One region of the Pandoraea morbifera genome, then DNA from elsewhere that is predicted to be linked to it. Evidence: predicted binding sites of a transcription regulator. Region 1 holds the regulator's gene; each other region holds the start of a gene.
What was found. Region 1 encodes sigma-54, which starts transcription at its own class of promoters, with help from an activator protein. Its sites were predicted from a motif close to TGGCANGNAANCTGCTTT; they were not measured.
Positions count from the first base shown of each region.

Region 2: a site for sigma-54 is predicted at 1,594-1,611, ahead of PMO31116_RS19290 (arsenate reductase (azurin) small subunit). Genes of this name have one in related genera too.
Region 3: a site for sigma-54 is predicted at 2,560-2,577, ahead of prpB (methylisocitrate lyase). Genes of this name have one in related genera too.

Region 1 is NZ_CABPSD010000002.1:419,477-423,650, reverse strand. It holds gene hprK (HPr(Ser) kinase/phosphatase) at 1-722, opposite strand, end outside; gene ptsN (PTS IIA-like nitrogen regulatory protein PtsN) at 822-1,277, opposite strand; gene hpf (ribosome hibernation-promoting factor, HPF/YfiA family) at 1,514-1,867, opposite strand; gene PMO31116_RS05325 (RNA polymerase factor sigma-54) at 2,004-3,491, opposite strand; gene lptB (LPS export ABC transporter ATP-binding protein) at 3,586-4,174, opposite strand, start outside.
Region 2 is NZ_CABPSD010000013.1:111,693-115,866, forward strand. It holds gene PMO31116_RS19285 (arsenate reductase (azurin) large subunit) at 1-1,010, opposite strand, end outside; gene PMO31116_RS19290 (arsenate reductase (azurin) small subunit) at 1,021-1,545, opposite strand; gene PMO31116_RS19295 (substrate-binding domain-containing protein) at 1,712-2,602, shown strand; gene PMO31116_RS19300 (sensor histidine kinase) at 2,610-4,073, shown strand; gene PMO31116_RS19305 (sigma-54-dependent transcriptional regulator) at 4,070-4,174, shown strand, end outside.
Region 3 is NZ_CABPSD010000007.1:187,905-192,078, reverse strand. It holds gene acnD (Fe/S-dependent 2-methylisocitrate dehydratase AcnD) at 1-402, opposite strand, end outside; gene prpC (bifunctional 2-methylcitrate synthase/citrate synthase) at 410-1,561, opposite strand; gene prpB (methylisocitrate lyase) at 1,589-2,479, opposite strand; gene prpR (propionate catabolism operon regulatory protein PrpR) at 2,833-4,174, shown strand, end outside.

The sequences.
Region 1 (4,174 bases):
ACCAGTTGGACGATCAGCTTGAGTTTCATCTTTCGGCGCACCGCTGTCTCGCCGAAGATCGTCTTGATGTCGAGCAGGCCCAGACCGCGCACTTCGAGCAGGTTCTGCAGCAAGGGCGGACAGCGGCCTTCCACGAAGTCCGGGCCGAGACGCACGAAATCGACGGCATCGTCGGCGACCAGCCCGTGACCCCGGCTGATCAGTTCCAGGCCGAGCTCGCTCTTGCCCAGGCCGGAGTCGCCGGTCAGCAGCACGCCCATGCCCAAAATGTCGATAAATACGCCGTGCATGGTGCATCGCGGCGCGAACACGCGCGAAATATACAGCCGCAGGCTGTCGATGACGGCTGCCGTCGACATTGGCGTGGTGAACAGCGGGGTCGAGGAACGGGTACAGCGCAGCACCAGGTCGGGCGGCGCTTCGAGGCCGTCAGCGACGACCAGGAACGGCGGTTCCAGGGCGATGACTTCGCCCATGTGGCGTTTGCGGTTCTCGTCGGTCAGGCGCTGGTAATAGCGCAGTTCGGCCTCGCCGAGCACCTGGATCCGGTTCGGGTGAATGAGGTTCAGGTGACCCACGAGGTCCGCGCTGGAGGTCGCGGTAGCCACGCTTTCGGGCGTGAAGCCGCGCTCCCATCCCTCATGGCCGGTCAGCCACGACAGGCGCAGCGTGGCCGCGTTGTCGTCGAATATGCTCTGCGCGTTGATGCCGGTCAGTTCCACCGCGTCGCCTCGTTCGGTTGGGTGTGGGAGCTACGGAATTCGTCTGTCTTTGCGGCGATACCCGTGAATATCGGCGGAAATCGGCGAGCCCTTGCGGGCTCAGGGCTGCCAGTTCGCGAGCGCGGCGTGAATGACTTCGGCGTCGGGCGCCGTGGTCAATGTCTCGCGCATCGAGCGATCGGAGAGCAACTGGGCAATTTCGGACAGAATCTCGAGATGCTGCTGGGTTGCCTGTTCCGGAACCAGGAGGAAGAAGAGCAGGGAGACGGGCTGGCCGTCGGGGGCTTCGAACGGAATCGGGTCGGCCAGGCGCACGAAGGCGGCCATCGGATGCTTCAGGCCCTTGATCCGGCCGTGCGGAATCGCCACGCCTTCCCCCAGCCCGGTCGAGCCCAGACGCTCGCGCGCAAACAGATTGTCGGTGACAAGCGCGCGCGTGAGCCCGGCATTGCTCTCGAAGAGCAGCCCGGCTTGCTCGAAGACGCGCTTCTTGCTGGTGACGGACAGTCCAAGCAGGATGTTGGACGCAGGTAAGAGTTTGACTAAACGATTCATCTTGTAATACGGGCGAACGCGTAGTCGCCCTCCAACCCCCGATTGACCTCGCATTATAGACCACCCGTCGCTGCGCCCGCGCCAACGCGCGGAACTCGTCGGGACCATACAAAAGGGGCCGTTCAACGGCCCCGCGGTGGGTGATGCCAGACTTATGACAGACGTAGGTTCGCGCGTGAGGTTCCGTGCGGCTTCTCGTCAGTGTCGGTCAATGCGACGACCTCTCCCGGATGGACTTATTGCAGCGGTTCCGCCTCTGGAGGTTGCTGGTGCTTGAGTGCCTCGCGGCCGTGATCCTGAACCTTGTCCTTGTATTGCATTACCTTGCGGTCGAGCATGTCGATCAGCTTGTCGATGGCAGCGTACATATTCTCGTCACACTTCTCGACGAAAATTTCCTTGCCCTTGAGATACACCGTGATGCTGGCGATCTGGCGCCCGGTCTTCTCCTTGGTCTTGTCGACAGAGAGGATCACCTCGGCGCCGATGAGCTGATCGAAGTGCCTCAACACGCGTTCGAGCTTGTTGACGACGAATTCGCGCAGCGACGGCGTGAGTTCGAGATGATGTCCACTGATCTTCAGATTCATAGCTGCTCTCCTTGCTGAAATGCCGAAGTGCAGGCCGCGTCACGAGCGACGCCGGCTGATGAGAGCCATTGGCGTGACGCAATGTCGCACTGCGGCGTAACGCCCCAGCGAGCCAACATGGCGCACCAGGACCGTACTACAAAGATTTGCGCAAGTTGACTGCGGGGATTCGCATGGCCTCGCGGTACTTCGCGACAGTGCGCCGCGCCACCACGAACCCTTGCTCTGCCAGCAGTTCCGCGATACGGCTGTCGGAAAGGGGGCTCTGCGGGTCTTCTGCTCCTATGAGTTGCTTGATGAGTGCGCGGATGGCCGTCGATGACGCTGCGCCGCCCGCTTCCGTGGCCACGTGCGAACCAAAGAAGTACTTGAGCTCGAAAGTCCCGAATGGAGTGAGCATGTACTTACTGGTTGTCACCCGTGAAATCGTGGATTCATGTAAACCCAGCGTATCAGCAATCTCGCGTAAAACCAAGGGCCGCATGCCGATTTCGCCATGCGTGAAGAAGTTCTTCTGTCGCTCGACGATCGCCTGCGCGACACGCAGGATCGTGTCGAACCGTTGCTGGATGTTCTTGATCAGCCATCGGGCTTCCTGGAGCTGCTGCTGCAGATTGCCGGTGCCCGGATCGTTGCGGTTGTTTCGCAGAATTCGCGCGTACATCTCGTTGATGCGCAGTCGCGGCATGACCTCGGGATTGAGTTCGGCGATCCAGTTGCTGCCCTGCTTGCGCACCAGCACGTCGGGCACCACGTAATCGGCCTGCGGCGAGCCATAGGCCGCGCCGGGGAACGGGTCGAGCGAGCGAATCAGGTGATGCGCCGCGCGCAGACTGTCCTCGCTCACGCCGAGCAGGCGACGCAGACGCGTGTAATCGCGTGCGGCGAGCAGTTCCAGGTGATCCGAGACGATGCGTAGCGAGAGCGTGCGCACGCTGCTTGGCGGAAGGCGCTGCAACTGCAGACGCAGGCATTCGGACGGCGTACGCGCGCCCACACCGGCCGGATCGAAGCTCTGCAGCAGCGCGAGCGCCGCGTTGATCTCTTCGGTCTCGAGCGCCAGCTCTTCCGGCATGTCCGCCTGGATTTCGTCGAGCATGGTACCGAGGTAGCCGTCTTCGTCGAGCGATTCGATCAGGAATTCGACGAGCGCGCGATCGCGCGGCCCGGCCTTGGTCAGGCGCAACTGCGCGAGCAGGTGTTCGCGAAGGTTGGGGTGATCGACATGCAACTGCGGACGCGCGTTGTCGTCGTCGTCTGAGGCGCTGCCCGAGCGGGCGAAATCGTTAAGACTCCAATCGCTGCCGCTGTCCTGGTTGCTGTCGTCGAAGCGGGTCTGGCCGTCGAGCTCGCGGGTTTCGTCATGGCCGTTGGCCGACTCGGGGCCTTCGCTGCCGCTGCTCGCCGACGTGCCGCGCTCGTTGCGCAGCGACCCGTCCGTGCCGACACGTACCGAGCCCGCGAGCCAGTCGTCCTCGCGTTCGAGCATCGGGTTCTGGGTGAGGGCGTGCTCGACTTCCTGCTGAAGTTCGAGCGTCGACAGTTGCAACAACCGGATGGATTGCTGCAACTGCGGCGTGAGGGTCAGGTGCTGCGAGGTGCGGAGTTGAAGAGTCGGTTTCATAGCGTGTCTCGCCTTCATTGTAGAGGCTTTGTCACGCCAGCGGAACCGGCCCGGCGCCCTATCGGTGGCAGGGTTTACATGCGAAAAATTTGCTTTACATCCGGAAATTCTCGCCCAGATACACGCGCCGGACGCTCTCGTCGGCCACGATCTGATCGGGGGTGCCTGCGGCGAGCACCGAGCCTTCGCTAATGATGTAGGCGTGATCGCAGATACCGAGCGTTTCCCGCACGTTATGGTCGGTGATCAGGACACCGATGCCCCGATCTTTCAGAAAACGCACGATTCGCTGGATTTCCAGCACGGCGATCGGATCGACGCCGGCAAACGGCTCGTCGAGCAGGATGAAGCGCGGTTGCGTTGCCAGCGCCCGGGCGATTTCCACGCGGCGGCGTTCGCCGCCGGAGAGCGACATGGCCGGATTCTCGCGCAGATGGCTCACCTGGAGCTCGTCGAGCAGGGCTTCGATGCGTCGCTCGATCTCGTCGCGCTTGAGCGGCTTGCCCTGGGCGTCGACCTGTAGTTCGAGCACGGCGCGAATATTGTCCTCGACCGTAAGCTTGCGAAACACCGACGCTTCCTGCGGCAGGTACGAGACCCCCATGCGGGCGCGCTCGTGAATCGGCAATTCGCTGATCAGGTTGCCATCGAGCTGGATTTCGCCGTCGTCGGCGGGCACGAGC
Region 2 (4,174 bases), on a different contig from region 1:
TCGAACCCGTTCGTGTGCTGGGCGATGAAGTCTCGGTCAATCCAACCCTGCGAAACGACGTAAGTGAACAGCCCGTTGAAGAGCGCAACGTCCGTCCCCGGCTGGATGTCCAGATGAAGCACGTTATCTGCGCCAGCGACCTGCTCCGCGATAGCAATGGTCGGCGAGCGACGAGGGTCGACGAAAATAATCTTCGTGGCCGGTGTAGCTTCGCCAGCGAAATGCTGCTTCTTCTTGTCGAGCGTTCCACCTTGGAGATTGAGTACCCAATGATTGAGGAAGTAGTTCGTCTGGGTCTCGTATGCGTTATTGCCAATCGACATCAGAACGTCCGCGAGCTCTGCATCCTCGTAGGAATTGTTCAGCTCACCAATGCCCATTTCGCGGGTGGCGTGGCACTCAGAGTTGTAGGCCGGCCGATTGTGGATACGCACCATCGGCGTCTGAATTGCCGTGAACATCAGCTTTCCCGTCGCCCAGGTGTTCTCAAAGCCACCGCCGGCACCGCCGTGGTCGAATGCCGAGAACACCACGCCGCTTGGGCCATCTTTATCCAGAGTGCGCTTGAGCAGGCCGGCATAAATCTTCATCGCGCGGTCCCAGTTCGTGTCTACCCACTGGTCACCGACATAGAGGCGCGGGTTGAGAAGCCGGTCACGCGTGGAGCCGTATGGGTTGTACATGTACATGGCCATCTTGCCGCCACGCGTAGAACTGAGCCCGCTATTAACCACGCACTCCTTGTCCGGGACAATCATGACGTTGTAGCGAGCACCGTTTGCGTCGCTCACGACGTTGGTCATCGCGGGCGTAAGCGTCAGCGATAGTGGTGGCACCTGTTTTCGGAAGTCGACGCCAAGCGCGTTTTCTCCTGGCGCTCGGCCTCCCTCGGTCCCTTCCGGCCACTTGTAGACGTGATAGCCACACCCCACGATGCAGAAGTGGCAAGTCATGTTGGTACGTTGCGCGCTCGGGGGCGGCAGCGTAATGCGGTCACCGTTGTTGTTCATGACTCCTCCGTTACAGGACGTTCGCCTGCCGACCGTACAACATGCCCTCAACACCCGTGGCAGTGATACGGCCGCTCTTATCGTCGTAGGTGAGATGAATTCGCGGCAGATTCTCCGTCGCCTGACCGGCAATCATTTGTCCGCCTTTTTCCGCATCAAACATGCTGTAGTGACACCCACACTTGAAGGTGTTTGTCCCTGCGTCGTAAGCGACCGGGCAGCCCATGTGCGTGCACATCATGCTGTACGCGACGATGTCCTGATTCGGCCCGACGCCTCCGGGCGCGGGCACGCCGAGCTTGATAGCAAGACACGGCGAAGATGCGTCGGGATAACTGAATTGGAGCGGTGTGCCCTGAACAATCTGCCCCGCAGTGCCCAAGGGTTTTCGCGGATAGGGAAGAACCGTATGACTGGTATCCGGCGCTGCGGCCGGGGCGGCTGATGCTGGCTGTGCAATGCCTACAGCGGTTACTGCGACACTCCCACCGCTGAGCTTGAGAAATGTGCGGCGCGTTAAGTTCTTATCGGACATGCCTCCTCCTTGATACCCCTTCGGGCAACCAGTACTATCGAGAGGAGAAAGGCAAACTCCATGCCACACGAGACCGAAGCCGATGCGGCATGGGGTCCAATAATTCGATGCCCCCAGAAACATCGTTATATGTTTCCAGGAGGTAACGGGAAGAGGGGACAAAGCAATGTCCGGGTTACCGTTCAGTAACACCCGACGGACGTTGATTCACGCTGTTGGGGCTGGCGTCGGCCTCGCCGCGTGCGGAGCTGTTCGCTCTGCGCTTGCTGCTCCGCAGCAAAAAGTATTGTTTGGAACGACAGCTGTCTTCCTCGACAATCAAGTGCGGCTTCTCTCGAAGTGGCGCGCGCATCTGGAGTCTCATCTCGAGCAAGAGGTCCAGTTTGTTCAACGAGGCAGTTACGGTGAAATCACCGAAATGCTCCTGGCCGACCAACTCGATGTGGCGTGGGTATGTGGATACCCATATGTCACTCACACTGACCGCATGAAGCTGCTCGCAATACCGCAGTACAAGGGGCGCCCGCTCTACCAGTCGTACCTCATCGTTCCCAAATCCCAGCAAGACATATCGAGCATCACTGAGCTGCGAGGGAAGGTGTTTGCTTACAGCGACCCGCAATCGAACTCGGGGTATCTGGTCCCGCGCACCGAGTTGATTCGAAACAGTCTCGACCCACGGAGCTTTTTTAGTCGCACGTTCTTCACGTTCGCGCATCGGAAAGTCGCTGAAGCCGTATCAACAGGACTCGCATCAGCTGGCGAAATCGATGGGTACGTCTTCGACACAATGGCCAAACAGTTGCCGGATTCGGTGTCGGGGGTTCGCGTCGCATGGAAATCGCCGGCCTACGGCTTTCCTCCACTGGTGGCGCGTAAGGGGCTGTCGATGGAAACCTTCGCTCGCATCCAGTTGGCATTGCTCGCGATGCCGGAGAGCGCCGATGGGCGAGAGCTTCTTGAGCACCTGAACCTGGACCGCTTCGTCATTGGCGACGACCGGTTGTTTGACGGCATTCGAAGCCTCGTGCGGATTTCCGACACGATGCCGACGTGAGCCTGCGATGCTAGAGAACGTCAGTTATCGCTACAAGATTCCGCTCGCACTCGCTGCGGCAATCTTCCTGACCGAGTGTGCTGTCACGGCGGTGCTCCTTGGGTTGGCTCTTGCGGATGCTCGGCACAACGTTGTGGATGGCGCCAGAAGTCTCACCAATGCCACTGCCATCGCAGTTCGTGAATCACTGGTCAGGGACGACCTTTTCCGCGTCTATGAGTTTGTGCGCACGCCGGTCGCCGCGAAGCAACCCGACGACCCACTGACGGCGGTTGTCGTCTTCGATGCAAACGGTAAGGTCTATGCCGCGAGTGAGCCGCGACAGTATGTGACGCTAACGAAGTCCGACGACATGGGGCACGCCATCTCGTCGGCCATTGCCGCACTACGCGCCAGTCCGCTCGACTTCTACTTCCAATACCCAGGCATCTTCAGTCACGACCCTATTGTTGGCGCCCGAGCTGTGCTGGCAGAAGACAACACGCCGCTTGGCTTCGTTGTCGCCACTTACGACACGGGAACGCTTCGAGGCAGTCTCGGCACACTGTTTATTCGAATTGCGGTGCTTAACGCAGCAGGATTTCTGCTACTGATTCCGTTGAGTTGGCTTTGGGGCGCACGTATCGCCCGGCCGCTCCATCGACTCTCCAATGCGCTTGGCCGGGTTCACACGACCGAACCCGAGGTGCTCAAAGACGAAGTTGTAGCACACGGTCGTGATGAGATTGGCCGGCTCTCCGCCAGCTTTAGAGACATGCTCGATGAGCTAGCCGAGAAGCGCCAGCTTGAGCGCGAAATGGTTGTCTCCGAGCGATTGGCTGCGGTGGGACGCGTTGCCGCAGGTATCGCCCATGAAATCAATAACCCACTCGGCGGGCTGATTAACGCGGTCGACACCCTCGGGAAGCACGGGCAGCCAGACGGACTGACGCAGCGCACGCTGGCGTTGCTGGAGCGTGGTCTGGCTCAGATTCGCGCAACGGTCGGAGCCCTGTTGTTCGAGGCTCGTCTCGACTCACCGACGACCGCACCGTCGGATTGGGACGACCTAAGGCTGCTCGTGCAACCTCAGGTCCTCACTAAGCGCGTAGCACTTCAGTGGCACGTTCCAACTGAGAGCGTCAACGTACCGTCCCACCTGGTTCGCCAGCTAGTTCTGAACCTGCTCCTGAATGCGATGAAGGCTGTCCCTGTGAACGGACGGGTCTCCTGCCGCGCGGCCGTGAAGGCGTCGACGTTGCGTATCGAGATAGCCAACACCGGCGAGCAGATTCCCGAGGAAATGGTGACGAGCTTGTTTGAGCCGTACTGGCCAAGCCAAAGCCCAAAAGGCGTGCGCTCGTACGGTATTGGGCTTTGGGTTAGCTACCAGATAGTCACGCAGCTCGGTGGAACGATAGCGGTATTGAGTGATGAGTCCGACACGTCATTTGAAGTCATATTGCCGTTGCGCAATGGAGAACCCTCATGAACGCCCCGAAGATATGCCTCGTTGAGGACGACCCGATTATGGGTGAGTCGATGGTGGAGCGCTTCCAGCTAGAAGGGTTCGCCGTTGACTGGCACACGATG
Region 3 (4,174 bases), on a different contig from region 1:
GAAGGCATCCGGATCGAAACCGCCGCACTCCACCGCCAGGGAGTGATCGACCACCAGTTGCGTGGGCACCACCGGGTTCACGAGCGCCGGATCGCCCCCTTGCGCGGCAATCGCATCACGCAGACCGGCGAGGTCGACGAGCGCTGTCTGCCCAAGAATGTCGTGGCAGACCACACGGGCGGGAAACCACGGAAAGTCGAGGTCGCGGCGTCGCTCGATCAGTTGCCTGAGCGACTCGGCCAGCGTGGCCGGATCGCACCGGCGCACGAGGTTCTCGGCGAGCACGCGCGACGTGTAGGGCAAGGTGTCGTAGGCGCCCGGCGCGATGGCCTCGACGGCAGCGCGGGCGTCGAAGTAATCAAGCGACGTGCCGGGCAGCGATTTGCGGTATTCGGTGTTCATGGACGGCTCAGCGTTGCTCGATCGGTACGAACTTCTGATCTTCCGGACCGGTGTAGTTGGCGCTCGGGCGAATGATCTTGTTGTCGATGCGCTGCTCGATGATGTGTGCGCTCCAACCCGACGTACGGGCGATCACGAACAGCGGCGTGAACATCGCGGTCGGCACGCCCATCATGTGATAGCTCACGGCGCTGAACCAGTCGAGGTTCGGGAACATCTTCTTGACGTCCCACATGACCGACTCCAGACGCTCGGCGATGTCGTACATGGCCGTGTTCTGCTGATCTTTCGACAACTGATGCGCGACTTCCTTGATGACCTTGTTGCGCGGGTCGCTTACCGTATAGACGGGGTGACCGAAGCCGATGATCACTTCCTTGTTCTCGACGCGCTTGCGGATGTCGGCCTCGGCCTCGTCCGGCGAGTCGTAACGCTTCTGCACTTCGAACGCCACTTCGTTGGCGCCGCCGTGCTTCGGACCGCGTAGCGCACCGATGGCGCCGGTAATGGCCGAGTGCATGTCGGAACCCGTGCCCGCGATCACGCGTGCGGTGAAGGTCGACGCGTTGAACTCATGCTCGGCGTACAGAATCAGCGAGGTGTGCATCGCGCGCACCCACTGGTCGGACGGTTTCCGACCGTGCAGCAGATGCAGGAAGTGGCCCCCGATGCTGTCGTCGTCGGTCTCGACGTCGATGCGCACGCCATTCTGGCTGTAGTGGAACCAGTACAGGAGCATCGAGCCCAGGCTCGCCATGAGGCGATCGGCGATGTCGCGCGCCCCCGGAATGTTGTGATCGTCCTTTTCGGGCAGCACGGTGCCGAGCACGGACACGCCAGTGCGCATCACGTCCATCGGGTGCGCGGCGGCGGGCACGGCCTCGAGGGCTTCCTTCACTGCGGCCGGCAGGCCACGCAGCGATTTGAGCTTGGCCTTGTAGCCGCGCAGTTCGGCCACCGTCGGCAGCTTGCCGTAGACCAGCAGATAGGCGATCTCCTCAAACTCCGAGGTCTGCGCCAGATCCAGGATGTCATAGCCGCGATAGTGCAGATCGTTGCCCGAGCGGCCCACCGTACACAAGGCGGTGTTGCCGGCGGTCACGCCCGACAGGGCGACGGATTTCTTGGGCTTGAAGCCGGTGGCAGTCGTCTCGCTCATGCTCATTCCTCCAGATCAGGGATTCGGTTATTTCTGTTGCGCGAACAACGCGTCGAGCTTCTGCTCGTACGCGTGATAGCCGATGCTCTCATAGAGCTCGGCGCGGGTTTGCATGGTGTCGAGCACGGCCTTTTGCGTGCCGTCACGACGAATCGTGTGGTACACGTTCTCGGCCGCCTTGTTCATGGCGCGGAACGCCGACAACGGATACAGCACCAGCCCGACCTGCGCGCTCCTGAGCTCTTCCACGGTGAAGAGCGGCGTCGAGCCGAACTCGGTGATGTTGGCGAGCACCGGCACTTTCACCGCATCAGCGAACTGGCGATACATCGGCAGTTCCGTCATCGCTTCCGGGAAGATCATGTCGGCGCCGGCTTCCACACAGGCACAAGCGCGATCGATGGCCGCCTGCAAGCCTTCCACGGCCAACGCATCCGTACGCGCCATGATGACGAAGTTCTCATCGGTGCGCGCGTCGACCGCGGCCTTGATGCGATCGACCATCTCCTGCTGCGTCACGATCGCCTTGCCCGGACGGTGGCCGCAACGCTTCGCGCCGACCTGATCCTCGATGTGCATGGCGCCGGCGCCGAATTTGATGAGCGACTGCACGGTACGTGCAATGTTGAACGCCGACGGACCGAACCCGGTGTCGACATCGACCAGCAGCGGCAGGTCGCAGACGTCCGTGATGCGGCGCACGTCGGTCAGCACGTCGTCGAGCGTGGAGATGCCCAGGTCGGGCAACCCGAGCGAGCCTGCCGCAACGCCGCCGCCAGACAGATAAATCGCCTTGAAGCCGGCCGCCTTGGCCAGCAGGGCGTGATTGGCGTTGATCGCACCGACAACCTGCAACGGTTGCTCGGTCTTGACGGCCTCGCGGAAGGCGGCGCCGGCCGAACGAATGGTTTGCGTCACTTGAATCCCTCGGTCGTGTCATGCGCGACGATCGGTCGGAGCCCGCCGGATCGCGCTGGGTTGAAATGCGGTGGTTCTCTTAAGCAATGGGCGTGCCAGGCGCCGGAGAACGCCGATCGCGCCGGGCGCCGCACGCGGCGCACCAGCACCTAACGTATTCATTTATCGACGGAAATTCTTCGCGCATGTGACGTTTGCGTCAAGCCGAACTTCGTGCGCCGCGTCATCATCGCGTCGCATGTCGTTTCAATTTGAAACACAAAATGAAACGCCTAATCTCAATATGCTACGATTATCGGCATTCCACGCGCCGAGGCTGACGCGATGTCCTAGCGTTTTCCACAAGTCACACCATGCCGAAACCGAACGCCGCCGAACTGCCCGCCCGTGTGCCGATCCCACTGTCCTCCCCCGGCGGGCTGCCGCGCGCCGCGCTTGCCCAGTCGACCGTCACCGCCGTCAGGAAACCGGTGATCTGGGCGGTGGGCATCAGCAAGCTCGGCGAACTTTATCGCGACATCGTGCCCGATTACGCGGCCGTTGCCGACGTCCAGATCATCGATAAAGGCTACGAAGCCGTGATCGACGCGCTGGCGCAGTTGCCTGCGGGCAGTGTCGACGGCATCGTCGCGGCGGGCTCGAACGGCGCGTTCCTGCGCGAGCGCGTCGCACTGCCCGTGGTGCTTGTCAAGGTCACCGGCTTCGATGTCATGCACGCGCTCGCCCGAGCGCGCCGCGCATTGCCCTCGCCGTCACCCGCCTCGCGCATCGCGCTGGTGTCGTACGCGCGCCCGGCCGCCGAGTTCGAACGCTTCAAGAGCGCGTTTCATCTCGACATCCCGCAGCATGCCTATCACGACGCGCATGACGCCGAAGATCTCGTGCACCGACTGCGCGACGAAGGCGTCGAGGTCATCGTCGGCCCCGGCCTGGTGACCGAACTGGCCGAGCGCGCAGGGCTCACGGGCGTGTTTCTGTATTCGCAGGACTCGGTGCGCGCGGCGTTCGACACGTCGCTCGAAGTCGCGCGCTTCGGACGTATCGAAGCGCAGCGGCGCGAGCGTCTCGACACCGTGCTCCGGCATCTGCACGAAGGCGTGGCTGCCGTCGACCTCGATGGCCGGGTGGAGGCGATCAACGCGTCGATGGCCGGCATGCTAGGCGTGAACGCGACCGACGCCGTCGGCCGCCCGCTCGACGCCATCGCGCCCGCGCTGGACATTTCGCGCACCCTGGAGAGCGCGAGCGCCGAACTCGAGGCGATCGTCTCGATGGCGGGCAAGACGTGGGTCGTCAACCGTATCCCGCTGCTCGATCAGGGAACGCTCACGGGCGCACTGCTCACGTGCCAGGACTCGCAGGCGTTTGCGCGTGTGGACCGCTCGCTGCGCTCGCGTCACCGCCCGCGGCACCTGGTGGCACGCTATCGGCTCGACGACCTGATCGGCGACTCGGTTGCGATGACGCAGGTACGTGCGCTGGCGCGTCGCTATGCGCAAACGGATTCGACCGTACTCGTGCATGGCGAGAGCGGCACCGGCAAGGAATTGCTGGCGCAGGGCATTCACAACGCCAGTCGACGACGCGACTACCCCTTCGTGGCGATCAATTGCGCGGCATTTCCCGAGACCCTGCTCGAGAGCGAGCTCTTCGGCTATGAAGACGGAGCGTTCTCCGGCGCGCGGCGCGGCGGCA